DNA from 3 places in the Alteromonas sp. S005 genome. Region 1 is predicted to be linked to each of the others. Evidence: predicted binding sites of a transcription regulator. Region 1 holds the regulator's gene; each other region holds the start of a gene.
The links. The regulator sigma-54, encoded in region 1, starts transcription at its own class of promoters, with help from an activator protein. The targets are predictions, from matches to a motif close to GTTGGCACGNNNNTNGNNT.

Region 2: the regulator sigma-54 is predicted to act here: its motif matches at 1,708-1,726, upstream of xdp1 (exosortase-dependent surface protein XDP1).
Region 3: the regulator sigma-54 is predicted to act here: its motif matches at 2,947-2,965, upstream of V7R55_RS15755 (DUF1328 domain-containing protein).

Annotation. Positions count from the first base shown of each region.
Region 1 covers NZ_JAZETN010000005.1:18,480-23,556, reverse strand. Annotated here, with positions in the region: gene ptsN (PTS IIA-like nitrogen regulatory protein PtsN) at 1-183, opposite strand, end outside; gene hpf (ribosome hibernation promoting factor) at 197-484, opposite strand; gene V7R55_RS08110 (RNA polymerase factor sigma-54) at 515-1,996, opposite strand; gene lptB (LPS export ABC transporter ATP-binding protein) at 2,070-2,795, opposite strand; gene lptA (lipopolysaccharide transport periplasmic protein LptA) at 2,798-3,343, opposite strand; gene lptC (LPS export ABC transporter periplasmic protein LptC) at 3,312-3,890, opposite strand; gene kdsC (3-deoxy-manno-octulosonate-8-phosphatase KdsC) at 3,887-4,435, opposite strand; gene V7R55_RS08085 (KpsF/GutQ family sugar-phosphate isomerase) at 4,436-5,077, opposite strand, start outside.
Region 2 covers NZ_JAZETN010000009.1:150,219-155,295, reverse strand. Annotated here, with positions in the region: gene pssA (CDP-diacylglycerol--serine O-phosphatidyltransferase) at 1-296, opposite strand, end outside; gene xdp1 (exosortase-dependent surface protein XDP1) at 667-1,605, shown strand; gene xdp1 (exosortase-dependent surface protein XDP1) at 1,766-2,716, shown strand; gene prsT (XrtA/PEP-CTERM system TPR-repeat protein PrsT) at 2,822-5,077, shown strand, end outside.
Region 3 covers NZ_JAZETN010000015.1:90,609-95,685, reverse strand. Annotated here, with positions in the region: gene V7R55_RS15775 (DUF2855 family protein) at 1-209, opposite strand, end outside; gene V7R55_RS15770 (NAD(P)-binding protein) at 226-1,641, opposite strand; gene V7R55_RS15765 (TetR/AcrR family transcriptional regulator) at 1,766-2,344, shown strand; gene V7R55_RS15760 (DUF4235 domain-containing protein) at 2,360-2,605, opposite strand; gene V7R55_RS15755 (DUF1328 domain-containing protein) at 2,731-2,898, opposite strand; gene V7R55_RS15750 (catalase) at 3,164-4,639, opposite strand; gene V7R55_RS15745 (hypothetical protein) at 5,020-5,077, shown strand, end outside.

The sequences.
Region 1 (5,077 bases):
GTTTCCAATACCCGTACTACCCATACGTTCTCGAGCCATCAAGCTATTTAGAACCGTTGCCTGGTCGATGTTATCGTTATGCTTGGCAGCGATATCAGCGATGATCTCAAGAATTCGCTTTTTACTATTACACTGAACCGCACACTCGGTGCGGTCCAGACTTACGATGGCTTGTATATCCATGCTTAATTAACTACTAATGTTTTTTCAGTTTTTCCTTATGCTTGATTACCTGCCGGTCGAGTTTATCAACCATGCTGTCAATCGCCGCATACATGTCGGTATTTTCTGAGGATGCGAATACTTCAGCGCCACTTAAATGAACAGTCGCTTCAGCTTTTTGATTTAATTTTTCAACGTTCAGGATGACATGCACATTAGAAATGTGATCAAAGTGACGTTCAAGTTTGCTGAACTTCGTATCGACATAATTACGCAAAGAGTCGGTGATTTCGACATGATGACCAGTAAGGTTGATTTGCATATTTCGTCTTCCTTATATTATTAAGCCCGGTTAGATAAGGCTTTTGCGTTGGTTCGACGGCGGGATCGATAACGATTCCCGGTATTTTGCTATTGTTCGCCGAGCGACTTTTATGCCTTGCTCGGCCAACAACGAAGCAATCTTGCTATCACTTAGCGGCTTGCTAGGATTTTCCGCAGCCACTAACTTCTTGATCAATGCACGAATCGCTGTGGATGAACATTCACCACCTGACTCGGTTGCAACGTGGCTTGAAAAGAAATACTTCAACTCGAAGATACCACGGGGCGTATGCATGTATTTTTGCGTTGTCACACGTGAAATAGTGGATTCGTGCATATCTACCATTTCTGCGACATCATTTAGCACCATTGGTTTCATCATTTCCGGGCCGTGCTCAAAAAAGCCCATTTGTTGCTGCACAATGCAATTTGCAACCTTCATCAAGGTATCGTTACGAGATTCAAGGCTCTTTATGAACCACTTAGCCTCTTGCATGTGCGAGCGGATGAATTGTGAATCGCTACTGTTCTTAGCACGGCGACTCATCGCAGCATACTGTTGGTTTACGCTTAGTTTAGGCAGGCTGTCAGGGTTCAGTTCAACCACCCAACGGCCATTTTTCTTAGTTACTGAAACATCAGGTATGACATACTCAGGCTCTTTAGTAACTAAAGCACTACCTGGACGAGGATTCAAGGTTTGAAGTAAACGCATTGCTTCGCGTAGCTGATCCTCTTTCAATCGGCTCTTACGCATAAGCGTGCGGTAGTCTTTACTGCTCAGTAAGTCCGAATATTCCTCGATAAGCTGCTTTGCTTCAGTGAGCCAAGGGGTGTCGTCCGAGAACTGGCGCAATTGCACCATAAGACATTCCTGAGGGTTACGGGAACCCGAACCAATGGGGTCGAACATCTGAATGCGCTTAAGCACACATTCGATTTCGTCCATCTCGATAGGCTCTTCTAAGTCATCGTCATTAACCGCTTCTAAGATATCGTCAAGGGTTACGGTTAGATAACCCGACTCGTCAATTGAGTCGATAATAGCTGTGGCAATAGCGCGGTCAGTATCTGAAAAATGAGTCAGGCGCATTTGCCAAAGCAAATGCTCTTGGATGTCTTCGGTAGTTTCACCTTGGAAGATTTGTTCGTCATCATTAGACGGGCCAGGCGCAGGCGCAGAAGAGGCGGAGTAGTACTCGTCCCAGGTGCTGTCGATAGGCAGCTCATCGGGAAGGTCGTTCTTCTCCAGTGCATCTCCTGCTTCTAGCGTGTCGCTTGATGCAGAAGCTGTCGCTTCAGCAGCGCTATCGTCACTATCGACATTGTTCTTTTCTACTTGTGGCTCGTCGCTACCTTCTTCCACTTCTAAAAGCGGATTAGAGTCGAGCGCTTCTTGAATCTCTTGCTGGAGATCAAGCGTAGAAAGCTGCAGCAGCTTAATAGCCTGCTGCAGCTGAGGTGTCATGGTAAGTTGTTGGCTAAATTTTAGCTGTAAAGATGGTTTCATCTACGTCTTATTTAAATGCTCTAAATTAAATATACCAGAGCGAAACTGAAAAATGACAATTCGGTTACACTAACTATAGCCTGAATTGTTCGCCTAGGTATACGTCCCTTACTTTTTGATTACTTAAAACCTGTTCCGCAGTTCCTTGCGCAATAAGCTCGCCATGACTCACAATGTACGCTTTTTCGCAAACATCCAATGTTTCACGTACGTTATGGTCCGTGATAAGGATACCAATACCCCTATCTCGCAGATGCTGTATTATCTTCTTTATATCATTAACTGATATTGGATCAACACCGGCAAATGGTTCGTCTAACAAAATAAATTGTGGTTTTGCTGCCAGAGCGCGAGCAATCTCTACGCGACGCCGTTCTCCCCCTGACAAACTCATTCCCGTACTATTACGTATATGGTTGATATTAAATTCATCAAGTAGTGCGTCCGCTTCTTCTTCCTGCTGTTGTGAATTTAAATCTTTACGGGTTTGCAAAATGGCCATGATATTTTCATGTACCGTAAGCTTTCTAAAAATTGACGCTTCTTGCGGAAGGTAGCCTATACCGCGGCGTGCGCGCTCATGCATTGGCTGATGAGTAAGCTCACTATCATCAATTTCAATCTTGCCTTTGTCTAGGTTGACCAAGCCCACAATCATGTAAAAAGTGGTGGTCTTACCAGCACCATTTGGGCCAAGAAGACCGACAATTTGCCCAGTAGAAACTGAAAGACTCACATCGCGAACGACTTGTCGCGATTTATACGATTTAGCAAGGTTTTTAGCGCTCAAAGTTGCCATTGCTATTCATTGCCCTCGTTGTCTTTCTTAGACGACGTTTTACGAATAGTGTCAGGAGTAAACACTGTTGTTACTCGACCTTCACCATTTTCACCGGCGCCACCTGTTGCAAGCAATTGTTCAGTAATCATATCGAACGTAATTTTATCCCCTTGTACTTTACTAGAATCTTGCTGTAGTTCGGCATTACCCGCCAGAGAAATAGTGCGATTAACCACCTCATAGCGAATTTCATTAGCTTTGGCTGATACCGGTGTACCGTCTTCTAATGATTGAGAGTAGCTTGCTGGGTTCCCTCGGGCGATAAATATTTCTCGGCCGCTGCCATCAGTAGCAATAACTTCTACTTCATCCGCTTCAATGAGGAGTGAACCTTGAGTAATCAGCACGTCTTCCTTGTACAGAGCCGTTTTGTTTTTACCATCAATAAACTGGGTATTTGACCCTATTTTAATGGGCTGTGAAAAATCTTCTTCACTGGCTTGTACCGCACCGCTAGCGATGGCAAGTAGAAAGCTAGTTGCTAGGGGAATAAGTGGTTTGTACATGATCTAAAAGCTCGTATTCTTGTGTGCGTAAATTCGCGTTAAACCCATTGCTTAAAATAAGGTATTGCGTACCCAGTATCTCAACGGGTTGATCAGATGTCATTTGTTTCGTGTTTAAATTTATTTGGATGTATTCGGTGGATAAGCTTTTGACAAAATCATCGCTGGTTTTATTTTCAATAACAACGCTATCTTCAAGCTGAATTAACTCATTGTTATACAGCGTTCCTTCCTGCGCAGTCACAACCCAAGGTGATGTTGCACTCTCTGTATAAAGAGTATATTTAGGCTGCTGAAATAACACGAAACCCAATTGGTCGTAGTGTTCCATAGACTCTGCAAAGACTTTGTGATTTAACTCGCCGTCTTGGTTGTACAAGGTTGTAGTTAAGTTTTTTGCCTTATATGCAGGCTTAAGCGCATCATTTTGACTGCTACCTTGCGTCTCAGGCTGCTCTTCCATCCAAGTTGGGACATACATCAACAGCGCTAAGATAAATAGCGCCGATATGCTTAAACCCAAGCGATTGAAGCCAAATTGGCTCATACACTAGCTCCGAAAATATCGTTTGCCACGCCCTTAGCTTGCAAGATGGTATCCGATATTTCTCGGACTGCGCCAAAGCCACCCGGCAGTGTGGTGATCCAGTTCGCTTGTTTTGCAACGAAAGGATGAGCATCAGCGACTGCAATTTTTACCGCTACATGTTGGTACATACCAGTATCGGGCATGTCATCACCTACGGCGGCAACTTCTCTTTGGCTTAACCCAAGGCTTTTCATTAACCCGGCAAGCGCGTCTGCTTTGTTTTCCTCGCCTTGAATAATGTGCGCTACGTTTAGCGCCTTCATTCTATTTTCTACAATTGCTGAGCGTCGTCCTGTTATTACAGCGACATTAACGCCATTACTTACAAGCGCTTTTACGCCATATCCATCGCGGGTGTGAAAAGCTTTAAGCTCTTCTCCGTCATTACCTAAGTAAATACGGCCGTCTGAGAATACGCCATCCACGTCACATACTAGAAGCTTTATGTGCGCCAACTGCTCATAAAGTGCCTGTTCTAGATCAGTGTATAGAGTCGTCTTCATTTAGAGTACTCCCGCTTTCAAAAGCATGTGCATGTTGAAGGCTCCGACAGGGTTGCGCTTTTCATCGGTAACCATCAATGCGCTTATTTTATGGGTTTCCATTAGGTTTAGGGCTTCTACAGCTAGCTGATCTGCGGTGGTTGTTTTGCCGCCTTTGGTCATCACGTCTTCTACTGTTGCATTGTGCACATCTATACGAGCGTCGAGTATTCGGCGTAAATCACCATCAGTAAATACGCCCGTTAACGAACCATCTGAGTCGATGACCCCTGTCATGCCCAAGCCTTTTTTGGAAATTTCCAAAAGCGCTTCAGCGACAGATGAATGTAGATTCACCAACGGAATGTCGCTGCCGCTAAGCATAATATCGCTCACCTTTAGCAGCAGTTTTCTGCCTAAGCTACCGCCAGGGTGTGATAGTGCAAAATCGTCTGAGGTAAAGCCTTTTTGGTCGAGCAGTGCTACCGCAAGGGCATCACCCATAACCAGTGTGGCTGTTGTACTTGATGTAGGGGCAAGACCTAACGAACAGGCTTCTTTTTCAACGCTTATATCAAGTACTACATCTGCGTGTTGACCCAACGAGCTATCGGCACTATTGGTCATTGCTACCACTTTAATGCCTAAGCGCTTAACAACGGG
Region 2 (5,077 bases), on a different contig from region 1:
CCTAACTTGCCAAGTTCAGTCAACCCCCAGTTATAAGCAACAAGTGCAGGCGCTACGCCAAAAGAAACCATATCGGCCATAGAATCAAATTCAGCACCGAAGTCACTTTGTGTATTTGTCATTCTTGCCACACGCCCATCTAAACCATCAAAGATCATAGCGACGAAGATAGCTACTGCGGCGGCCTCGAATCTTCCGTTCATTGATGAAACCACAGCAAAGAAACCAGAAAACAACCCTGCTGTTGTTAATAAGTTGGGAAGTAAGTATATCCCTTTACGTTTTTGATCAGACATATGTCCTCATACTTCTACATATACAATTGCGTTAATTATTTCATAGATATCTAGGAACGCATAGCAAAGTAAAAATACAGTGTCTTTACCTGCATATTTTTACCCTATTTCGATAAAGCAAATAATAGTCGCTATTCTATCGCCGACATTACTAGCAGCTGCCCCTAGAAACCTAAGTTGCCTAACGTATCCCTCCAACTGAGTCTAATAACTAGGTATACGGCAACATACCTTAAATAGGTCACCGTTCATATATCATACAAGTCCATGTTGAAATTAGGTACCTACTAAGTGTGCGCCAATAGAAAGGTGCAACGCTATCTTAGTATGTACTAGAAGCGAAAAGCGCTTCTTTTATAGGAAAGCAATTATGCTATTACTTCCAAAACACTTTTCTTTGAAGTCTGTATTACTAGTCTCCACGGCTTTGCTATCCACGTTAAGTGCTAATTCAGCATATGCCACCTACTATTATACCAAACAGAGTTATTCACATTGCGGTTCGTCAAGTCAAACATCAGAACAAAGCAAAGTATGCAATTCACCGTTAGGTGAATACAATTATGACTTGGTAGATAACAAAGTAACCCAGAACACCCCGACAAATGATTCCACCGTTCAAATAGACGGGCTAAATATAAACATGTCTGCCTTTTCTGATACGCAGGGAATTACTGGAGAAACCGTATTCGGCGCGAAGCTAGAGAAAATATCTGATAAATGGGCTTATGGTGTTACTAATAATGATGAATCAAATTACCGTGGCAGTGCAGACCACGCCATTGATAACCTAAACTACTTTTCCAGCGGTAGCGATAACTCGGACTACTACAGATTCACAAACGTAGAACGGGATTATGATTTTGTGTTGCTGTCTTTTGATTCTGCGGTAACGCTTACCGGCGCTAGCTTTTCTTGGCTACACAGCAGCAGCGATAGTCAGGTGTCTGTAGCAGCGCTTGGCAATACGGCGAAATTAACTTCTGGCGTTAACACGTGGAGTGATATAGTTGAAGATGCCCTAACGTCAGCATCGTTTGACATCGAAAGTTGTGAATATTTAGATCACCGCGCAGACTTTACGTTCACTGAGTCGGCCCAATATTGGTTGGTGGGAGCGTACAACACTGTATTTGGTGAAACAGACGGAAGAATAGGTAACGACGCGTTTAAACTTGCCAATATCGGTTTCTCTATTTCAGAAACAGCGGGTACACCAGATACTACCGAAGTGTCTGAACCTGGAACTATCGGCCTACTCATGGCCTGCTCACTCTTCGTCATGTGGCGCCGCAAAAAACTTGTTTAACAAAATTAGACTTTAGATCACTGACAGGTGGTACAACCTGTCAGGTTTTTTTACTAACACCAACCGCAACTCGAAAAAACCTTTAAATTTCAAACGTATAAAAATGGCACGCCAAATGCTTAATATGAGAAATTATTTTCATAGTATTTGTGGTCCAAAAATGAATTTGAAGAAGTTTTTAAGTATCTCCCTTTTATTCCTGCCGATAAGTGCAAGCATATATGCTAGCGATAGAGCGTTAGAAGAAGCCACTTACACGCTTGTTGACGGTATTGGTGATACCGCTACTACTAATATCTTTAAGAGTACAGACGCTTCTCAAGGTATTTTAATCGACGGCATTAACGTAAAGGTCTCAGTTTCTGCATGGAGCGATACTGGTAGTCACACAGCTTGGTACAATAACACCACCAAAGAATGGCATGAGGGTGCAGAAGATATCTCCGTGAAAAGTGCTTCGATGACTGGTTATGTTAATTGTTTAAAAAACCAGTACAAAAAGTGTATATCTGGTTCTGAGGCATACGGTTTGGGAATCAGAAATGCCGATAAAGCTTACTACCAAGGCAACACTTATAAAGATAGTCATTCAATAGATAATGTGTGGGATGGGGGAGATAGGGACTTTGACATGCTCCTACTTTCATTTGATCAAGAAGTCGTCTTAACAGGCGGAACTTTCTCTGCAAATTACTACGATTACGGCGAGAGAAACGATGTAACTGTTGCAGGCCTCGACTATGACAAAGCTAACGCTTTATTTACCGGCACTAGTAACTTTACGTGGTCAGATGTAAATGACAGTGTAATTGCTGGCGCACTTGGCCATTTCGACATTAGCAAAACAAAAAATTCTGAAAACTATTACGAATCTTCATTCGCAAAGAATCTCACCGCCGCTAAGTATTGGCTTGTTGGCGCCTACAATACCATATTCGACCAGAGCGCAAGCGGTTCTATCAATAACGTAGGTTTTAAACTTTCCTCACTTACCGTTGGCTTAGAAGAAAAAAACACTCAACCACCGACACAAGTTAGCGAACCAGGTGCACTTGCACTGATGAGCTTAGGTTTGGGTCTTGTTCTTTATAGACGTAAGCGTCGCGTTTAATGGTTTAAAAACGCATAGAAAACACGTATCTTTAGAAGGTGGCTTAGGCCACCTTTTTTTATGCTATTTTTAAGCCAGTGGCTAGGCTAAGTTTCGAAGGTTTATATGGATTTTTTTAATAATAAAAAGCGTGTTGTACAGCGCGCTATTATCTCTGCAGTTGCCTCATCGTTAATTACTTTCAACAGTTTTGCTACTACATCAGAAGATTACGAAAAAGCACTCACCGCGTTTAATCAAAACGAATACGACGAAGCCTATATCCACCTTAAAAACAGCTTACAGAAAGACCCTGAAAATCTAGCCGCAAAAATACTGATGGGCGAAATACTGCTTATAAACGGCTACCTAACCGCGGCCGAAATGGAGTTTGTAGAAGCGCTAGAGATGGGTGCCGATATTAACCTTCTGGCAGAGCCGCTTGGCAACACTTGGCTGTTCTTGAACAGATATAAAGAGATTGTCGATTTTGCCGATTTAAACAAGCTATCGGGTGATGCTGAGCTCGAATGGCTTATGATTCGTGCAACAGCATGTATTAGATTGGAAGACGAGCAGTGTGCCTTACGCGACTACAACACTATAGTCTCACGCACACCTAACTTCGTGCCAGCTATAAACGGCTTAGCCTCTATTGCCCTTCAAAATGAAGACTTAACTAAAGCGAATTCTCTTATCGATAAAGCCATGTCGTTAGAACCAGAAAATGCAATTACATGGCGACTTAAGGGCCAGCTTGCTTACCGACAGGGAGATACTGACGCGGCAACTGCACATTTACAAAAAGCCCTAACGTTTAACCGAGACGACCCTATTGCGCTACGTAACCTTGTAGATTTGTACTTAGAAGCAAAAGACTACGATACCGCAAAGCTTTTCGTTGATGAAATTATTGAAGATACACCTAACGATCCGTTAGCCATATTACTCAACAGCTGGCTACAAAGTAGAGACAACCAGCAAGCTATTGATAATTCAAAGCTAAAAGAACTTAACGACTTCATGGCGCAGCTTGACCCTGAGCTGATAACCTCACAGCCGATGTTGTTGTATATAAGTGGTTTAACGAATTTTTTTAACAACAACATGGAAACAGCCGCAAAGGACTTTAATGCTTACTTGCAGCAGGAGCCTGATGACCTGCAGGCAGTATTAATGCTAAGCCAAGTCTATATGGCAACCCAGCAAGACAAACAGGCGCTTGCGCTGCTTGAACGCCATCAAGATGCGTTGATGGAAGACCCTGACTCAGCACTTCTTCTGGGTGACTTATTTATTCGCCAAAACAAAGCGTTTAAAGCTGAACGCTTATTGCAAAACCTTGAATATAAGTACCCAAATGAAAATAAGCTTCAGCTTTTTAAAATCAAATTGATGGCTGCAAGAGGTAAACAGGACGATGCGCTTTCGATCCTAGAAAACAATTTACCTAACTACAAAGATAACGCGGGTTTTCTATTCACTTATTCATTAATGAATTTACAGGCGCAGAAGTTTGACAATGCATTGAAAGGTGCAAACCTGCTAAGTGGGCTTTTTCCCGACGAAGCTGAAGTATATAACCTTAAAGCCGGCATCTTGATTAGACAAGGTCAGCTAGAAGAAGCTAAAACCAATATTGAAAAAGCGCTGGCACAGAACCCTACCCTTTTTCCTGCAAAATTTAATTTGGCGGCTACAGAGAGTCGCTTAGGCAACGTAGAAACTTCTAATCAATTGATTGAAGAACTTCTTACTTTGTCACCGCAGCATAATGAAACGCTGATGCTAAAAGCGTTTAACCTGACCAAAGCAGGCAAGGTAGATGAAGCAAAGCAAATCTATCTCGATTTACTAACTCTTACGCCGTCGAATAGCGGTGCTAGGGAACGCGTTTCGTCTTTGTATCAGCAACAAGGCGACATCAAGAATGCACTGTATCATTTGGACCTGCTAATTAAAGATGACTTCGACAATGCTGACTACCTTCTTCGTAAAGCTGCCCTTCAGCTTGCTAATAATCAACGTGCCGATGCCGAAAAAACGCTCAGCATTGTAAGAAACTTTATTAACGACGACGCGGGTAAATTAATTGCCTATGCCGACCAAGCCCGAAACATTGGTGATAGCGAGAGCGCGTTAAACGCCATGGCTCGAGCACACGACATAGCAAACACAAGCACATTTGTTACCCTGCGCTATACAAGCTTACTGTTAGATTTACAGAAAAACGATAAAGCACAGTCGTTGTTAGCGACAATTCCTGCAAACCAGCAGCAAAACCCGGTTTACCATTTTCTAAAAGGAAGATTAGCTGCGAATAAAGGTAATGATGAAAGTGCGATTAACGCTTTCGAAAAAGCGCTAGAAGTCGACGCTTCT
Region 3 (5,077 bases), on a different contig from region 1:
TTAACGGGAGGAAAAAACTGCCAATAACCAAGCTTGTCACCCACCATATAGTAGGTCAGGTTATTGGCAGTAAACGCGAACCTTTCAATTTTGATTACTAGGCTTTTCGTGTTTTCAGTCCCCTCTATTCGCGCGTTATCGGGGCTACCTTCAGCTTGCATTATTCGAAAGCAGTTTGGGTTCGTTTTGTCTATTTGAAACTGTTTCATCGTTATTTTTAACCTATTAAAGTTGTCCGCTCGCTTTTAAGCCCTGTATGTAAGTCATCAGCTTTTGCATGGCCGGCGCCGCTGCTTGTTTCAACCGCCCTAACACCTGCATTTTTTGCATATCGTCTTTTGCCACGCCGTGTACTATTTTTGAAAAGCCATCTAGTCGACATTGGTAGATCCACGCTTTAAGCGCTGGGTCTTCACCCCAAATTTGCATATTTCGTAACATAGCTGCGGTCATTGGCAACCAGTCGACATCGCGATTAGGCAGCGGAACCACTTGTGTCAGCATTTGCTTTTGTCGTTCATCGCTGTAAGCAGCCTCAACGTGGGCAATAAGTGCAGCACTAAAAACAGGTTGATAGGCGCGCACTGTTTGAGGGGTGATGGTGTCGCCATCGAACACCGCTTTCATCTCTAGGTTAGTCAGTGCAGAAGCTGAGCAGTCAATAACCAGCGTGTTCTCTGGCATCTTCCATGCTGTGTTTTCAAAACGCAGTTCTTCGCGGCTGATATGTTTAACACGACCTTGTCTAACGACAGACGGAAGCGTTTGTAAGGCATTTAGCTCTAATTCGCTCACCGTTGCGCCGTGAAACATACTAGGTCTTACTTCCTTATCAATGCGCAGTAAAACACCGCGCTCTTCTAGTTTGTCGAACATGTCCTCGATAGAACTTGACGCAGCAATAGCTTCCATTTGGTTTGCTTGTGCCCCAATAGAATCAAAGAAGAAGTTATCCAAAGGCTGCGTATTTTTTCGGTTCAGTAACCATGCATCTCGCGATACGACCCAATGAATATTATGCGGGGAGACGTGATTCTCGAGCAGCCATAGGCAGGTATCAATACCCGTTTTACCACCGCCAACAACCACGTAGTTGTCAAAGCCTTCGATATTTTCAACAACGGTATTAACCGGCGTAAAGGCAACGTCGTCGTCGCGGGTAAAGCTTGGGGTGTGGGTAAGCGGTATATTAGTGTTTAGGTAAGTGGCATCAACAATTTTCTTGTTAACCTTAACGTTGTAGTGCTTGCCACTTAAGGTTGAAACAAACTGGTTATTTCCTTTGTACTCGCAAAGCGGGTAATACTGCACTCGGTTTGAAGGCAAAAAGGTTTCGTTCATTACCGCATCGAAATACGCACTCACTTCTTGGCCTGACGCTAACCCCATTAGGCCTTCATTCAATCCTGTTTTATCAATAACGCCACGATTTAACTCTTTTGAACACACGCCATAGAAAGCTGAAGGCTGGTGCAGGGTGACGAAGGGATAAGCATAGTTCCAATGCCCGCCGGGCTTCGCATTTTTATCTACAATCAGAATGTTAGCGTTAGTCTCGTGAAGCAGTACATCAGCAAAAGCCATCCCTACCGCGCCAGCACCAACAATTAAATAATCGCAGGTTAATTCCTCAGTTTTCATATATAGTGTCCTTATGAATAACCTGCGGCCAGGCAGGTTAAGTGTTAAACCAAGAGATATAACGGCGTTATAAAACCACTTTACATAACGGTGTTATATTGCGCAACATGTAAATGATGTGTAAATGAAAAAAGATACGCGACAAAAGATCTTAGATGCTGCTTCAGCACTGTTTTTGAAAGGCGGTACAAATGCGCTCAGCGTGCGCGCTATAGCCGAAGGCGCGGGCATGTCTACCATCGGCATCTATAGCCATTTCAAGGGCAAGCAGGGTATTTTAGATGCGCTCTACATTGAAGGTTTCGAACTCGTAGAACGTGAAATGTTGGGGGCAGATGGCAATACTGCAGCAGAAAAAGTGATTGATGGCTGTGAGCGTATTCTAACGTTTTCGGAAACTCACGCTGCTCATTATCGGCTAATTTTTGCTTCTAACTTGAAGGATTACACGCCTTCGGATGAAGCTATTGAGGCAGGTGAAAAAGCCTTTATAACACTAACAAAGCTTACTGCCGCGTTAATTAAAAAGGACCTGTCTGTTGAAGAAAAACAAGATGTGGCTATGCAGGTGTGGGCGCTAAATCATGGTTATATTACGTTGAATCAGCACGAAATTAGCAACCGTATTACTTGGAACAATTGGAAAGAACGTGCACTTCAAGCCATTCGCTTGCACGTTTACGCCCTTGTTGCTACTCAATAGCATAACCTTGTTGTGCTACTTTGGATTACGCTTGTCTAGTGCATATTGAACGGCCATCCGTGCGAGGCCTGCTCCAATGCCAGACACTACTGCCCAAGTAACGGCTTCTTTAAGGTCTGTATTTTCACTTTGCTTATCTTTAGGTGCAGGTTGATCGGTTACCTTTTCCCAAGACTTTTGCAGCGTTTTTCTCGCGAGAATTCCTGCAGAGGCTGCGGCGAGTCCAATGCCTACATTCGTAATGAGCTGTTTATTACTCATGATGATCTCCGATAAATTTATCCATTGATGCGGCGATAGAAAAGTAACAGCTGCTTTTTGAACAACTAACAGCTGTTTTTTCTGACCGTTATAGTCTTTGAATAAAGCTCAAATTTGGCTATGGCTTAACTTTTGCCCCTAACCAAATTCATTACTACTGAAATAATCAGTAAGATAACGAAAACACCAAATATAATTTTGGCAATACCCGCTGCAGAGCCGGCAATTCCACCAAACCCTAAAACCGCTGCAACTAATGCGACAACTAAAAATATTAAAGCCCAACGTAACATAATGTATCTCCTTATTTCGTCACTTAAAGTCATTTAATATCTTAGTAATTGCAAACCACGGGCCCATTTGAGAATTCATCTTAGCTATTGTAGAGCTCATAAGGCTTACAGAATGATAATGATCAATTAAAGGAAGTGCATTTTATCGCTGCCGTAACTTTCATTACAAAATATGCCGGCTTTATTACCTTTAAAATTGTAAATATTTCTCGAATAAAAAGAATCAGAGCAATCTTCATTAATTAACTCTGATTCCCCGCAATTACTATCTATTTGCTACCGCCTTTCTTACCCGTTCACCATAGTCGCTATCAGCTAGGTCGTATTGCACAAACATGGCTTCTTGAACATCCTTAGTAGCTTGGCTTAGGCCATCAGCGATATTGCTTACCAACTGCTGCTTTTGATCTTCACTCATAATGCGGTACAGCTCACCCGCTTGCGAGTAGTTGTCTTCATCACGGTTATCGTAAATGTCTAACCATGCATCTTGCTCTAAAGGCATCGGTGGCTCTTGTACCTCTGGCATTTCAGCAGGCTCACCAATTCGCGCACGGTTGTTTGGATAGAAGTTTGCCCCACCTCCCGCAAGTGATGGGTTAATTCCAGAAAAAGCGCCATCTCGCTGATAATTGTGTACCGGACAACGTGGTGCGTTTACCGGTATTTGATTATAGTTGGCCCCAATGCGGTATCTGTGAGCATCTTGATAGGCAATTAGTCGCGCTTGAAGCATTCTGTCTGGCGACGCACCAATACCCGGTACCAAATTGCTCGGCGCGAACGCGGCTTGCTCAGTTTCTGCAAAGTAGTTATCAACATTACGGTTTAACTCCAACTGTCCTACTTCAATTAATGGGAAGTCGCTGTGCGGCCATACCTTGGTAAGATCAAACGGATTGATACGATAATTACGTGCTTCCTCTTCGGTCATGATCTGCACGTTCACTGTCCACGATGGAAAATCACCGTTATCAATACTTTCGACAAGATCTTGCTGGGCACCGAAGGCTGGCATTTTCGCAGCTTCTTCGTTAGTAAGCGTTTTAATACCTTGGTTAGTTTTAAAGTGCCACTTTACCCAATAGCGCTCACCTGCGTTGTTCCAAAAACTTAAAGTATGTGAGCTATAGCCATTCACGTGGCGATAGGAAAGCGGTATACCGCGGTCAGACATCAAAATCGTTGATTGGTGTAGCGACTGCGGGTTGTTCGCCCAAAACTCATAGACTGCTTGAGGATCTGGCAAGTTAGTGCGTGGGTTCTTTTTCTGGCTGTGTATAAAATCAGGGAACTTAATACCATCTCGCAAGAAGAACACAGGGGTATTATTTCCCACCATATCCCAGTTACCTTGCGCGGTGTAAAACTTCACCGAAAAACCACGAGGATCACGAGCGTAATCACTTGAATCCTGGCCGCCACCTACAGTAGAAAAGCGCAAAAACACATCAGTTTTTTGCCCTTCTTTTTGCAAGAAGTCAGCAATAGTATAGTCAGACAAATTTTTAGTTAGCGTGAAAGTCCCATGCGCTGCACTACCTCGGGCGTGAACTACACGCTCTGGAATTCGCTCGCGGTTAAAGTGCGCAAGCTTCTCGAATAGATAGTGGTTGTCGAAAGTAACAGGTCCGCGCGGGCCTGCAGTTCGACTTTGATTGTCATTAGCAACGGGCGCACCATTGCTAGATGTTAGCGTGGTAGGATTTATAACGGTACCTGAAAATGGACACTTACTCATTGCGAATTCCTTCTAGTTCTTTTCTCGCCCTCTTTTCAGCTTTACTAATAGCCTCGCTAAAACTGGGCACTACATGCGCAATTAACAATGTCTTGTTAATCACCTTTTTCGTTTAAAAAGATAATCGCTGATTCAACAATACAATTAAAGTAAACAAAATAGATAATGCTAATCGTTATTTCAAATCACAATGAAGCACTCGTTATCAGGTGGTAGCCTTTATTTATTAATATTGTAGAGGCATCGAACGACGAAAATCAGCGTCGGCGAGCTTTGTATGACTAAAAAAAGCGAATTACTTTTTTGCAATGAAAGTCTAGCGATGTGCTTTTTTCGTAAATAGAAAACTAGATATTTGCAATCGACTAAGGGCTTGCTCCATGACAAAGCCACTCATATTCATCACCGGTTTCATAATGTTGTGCATGATTGCTCTTG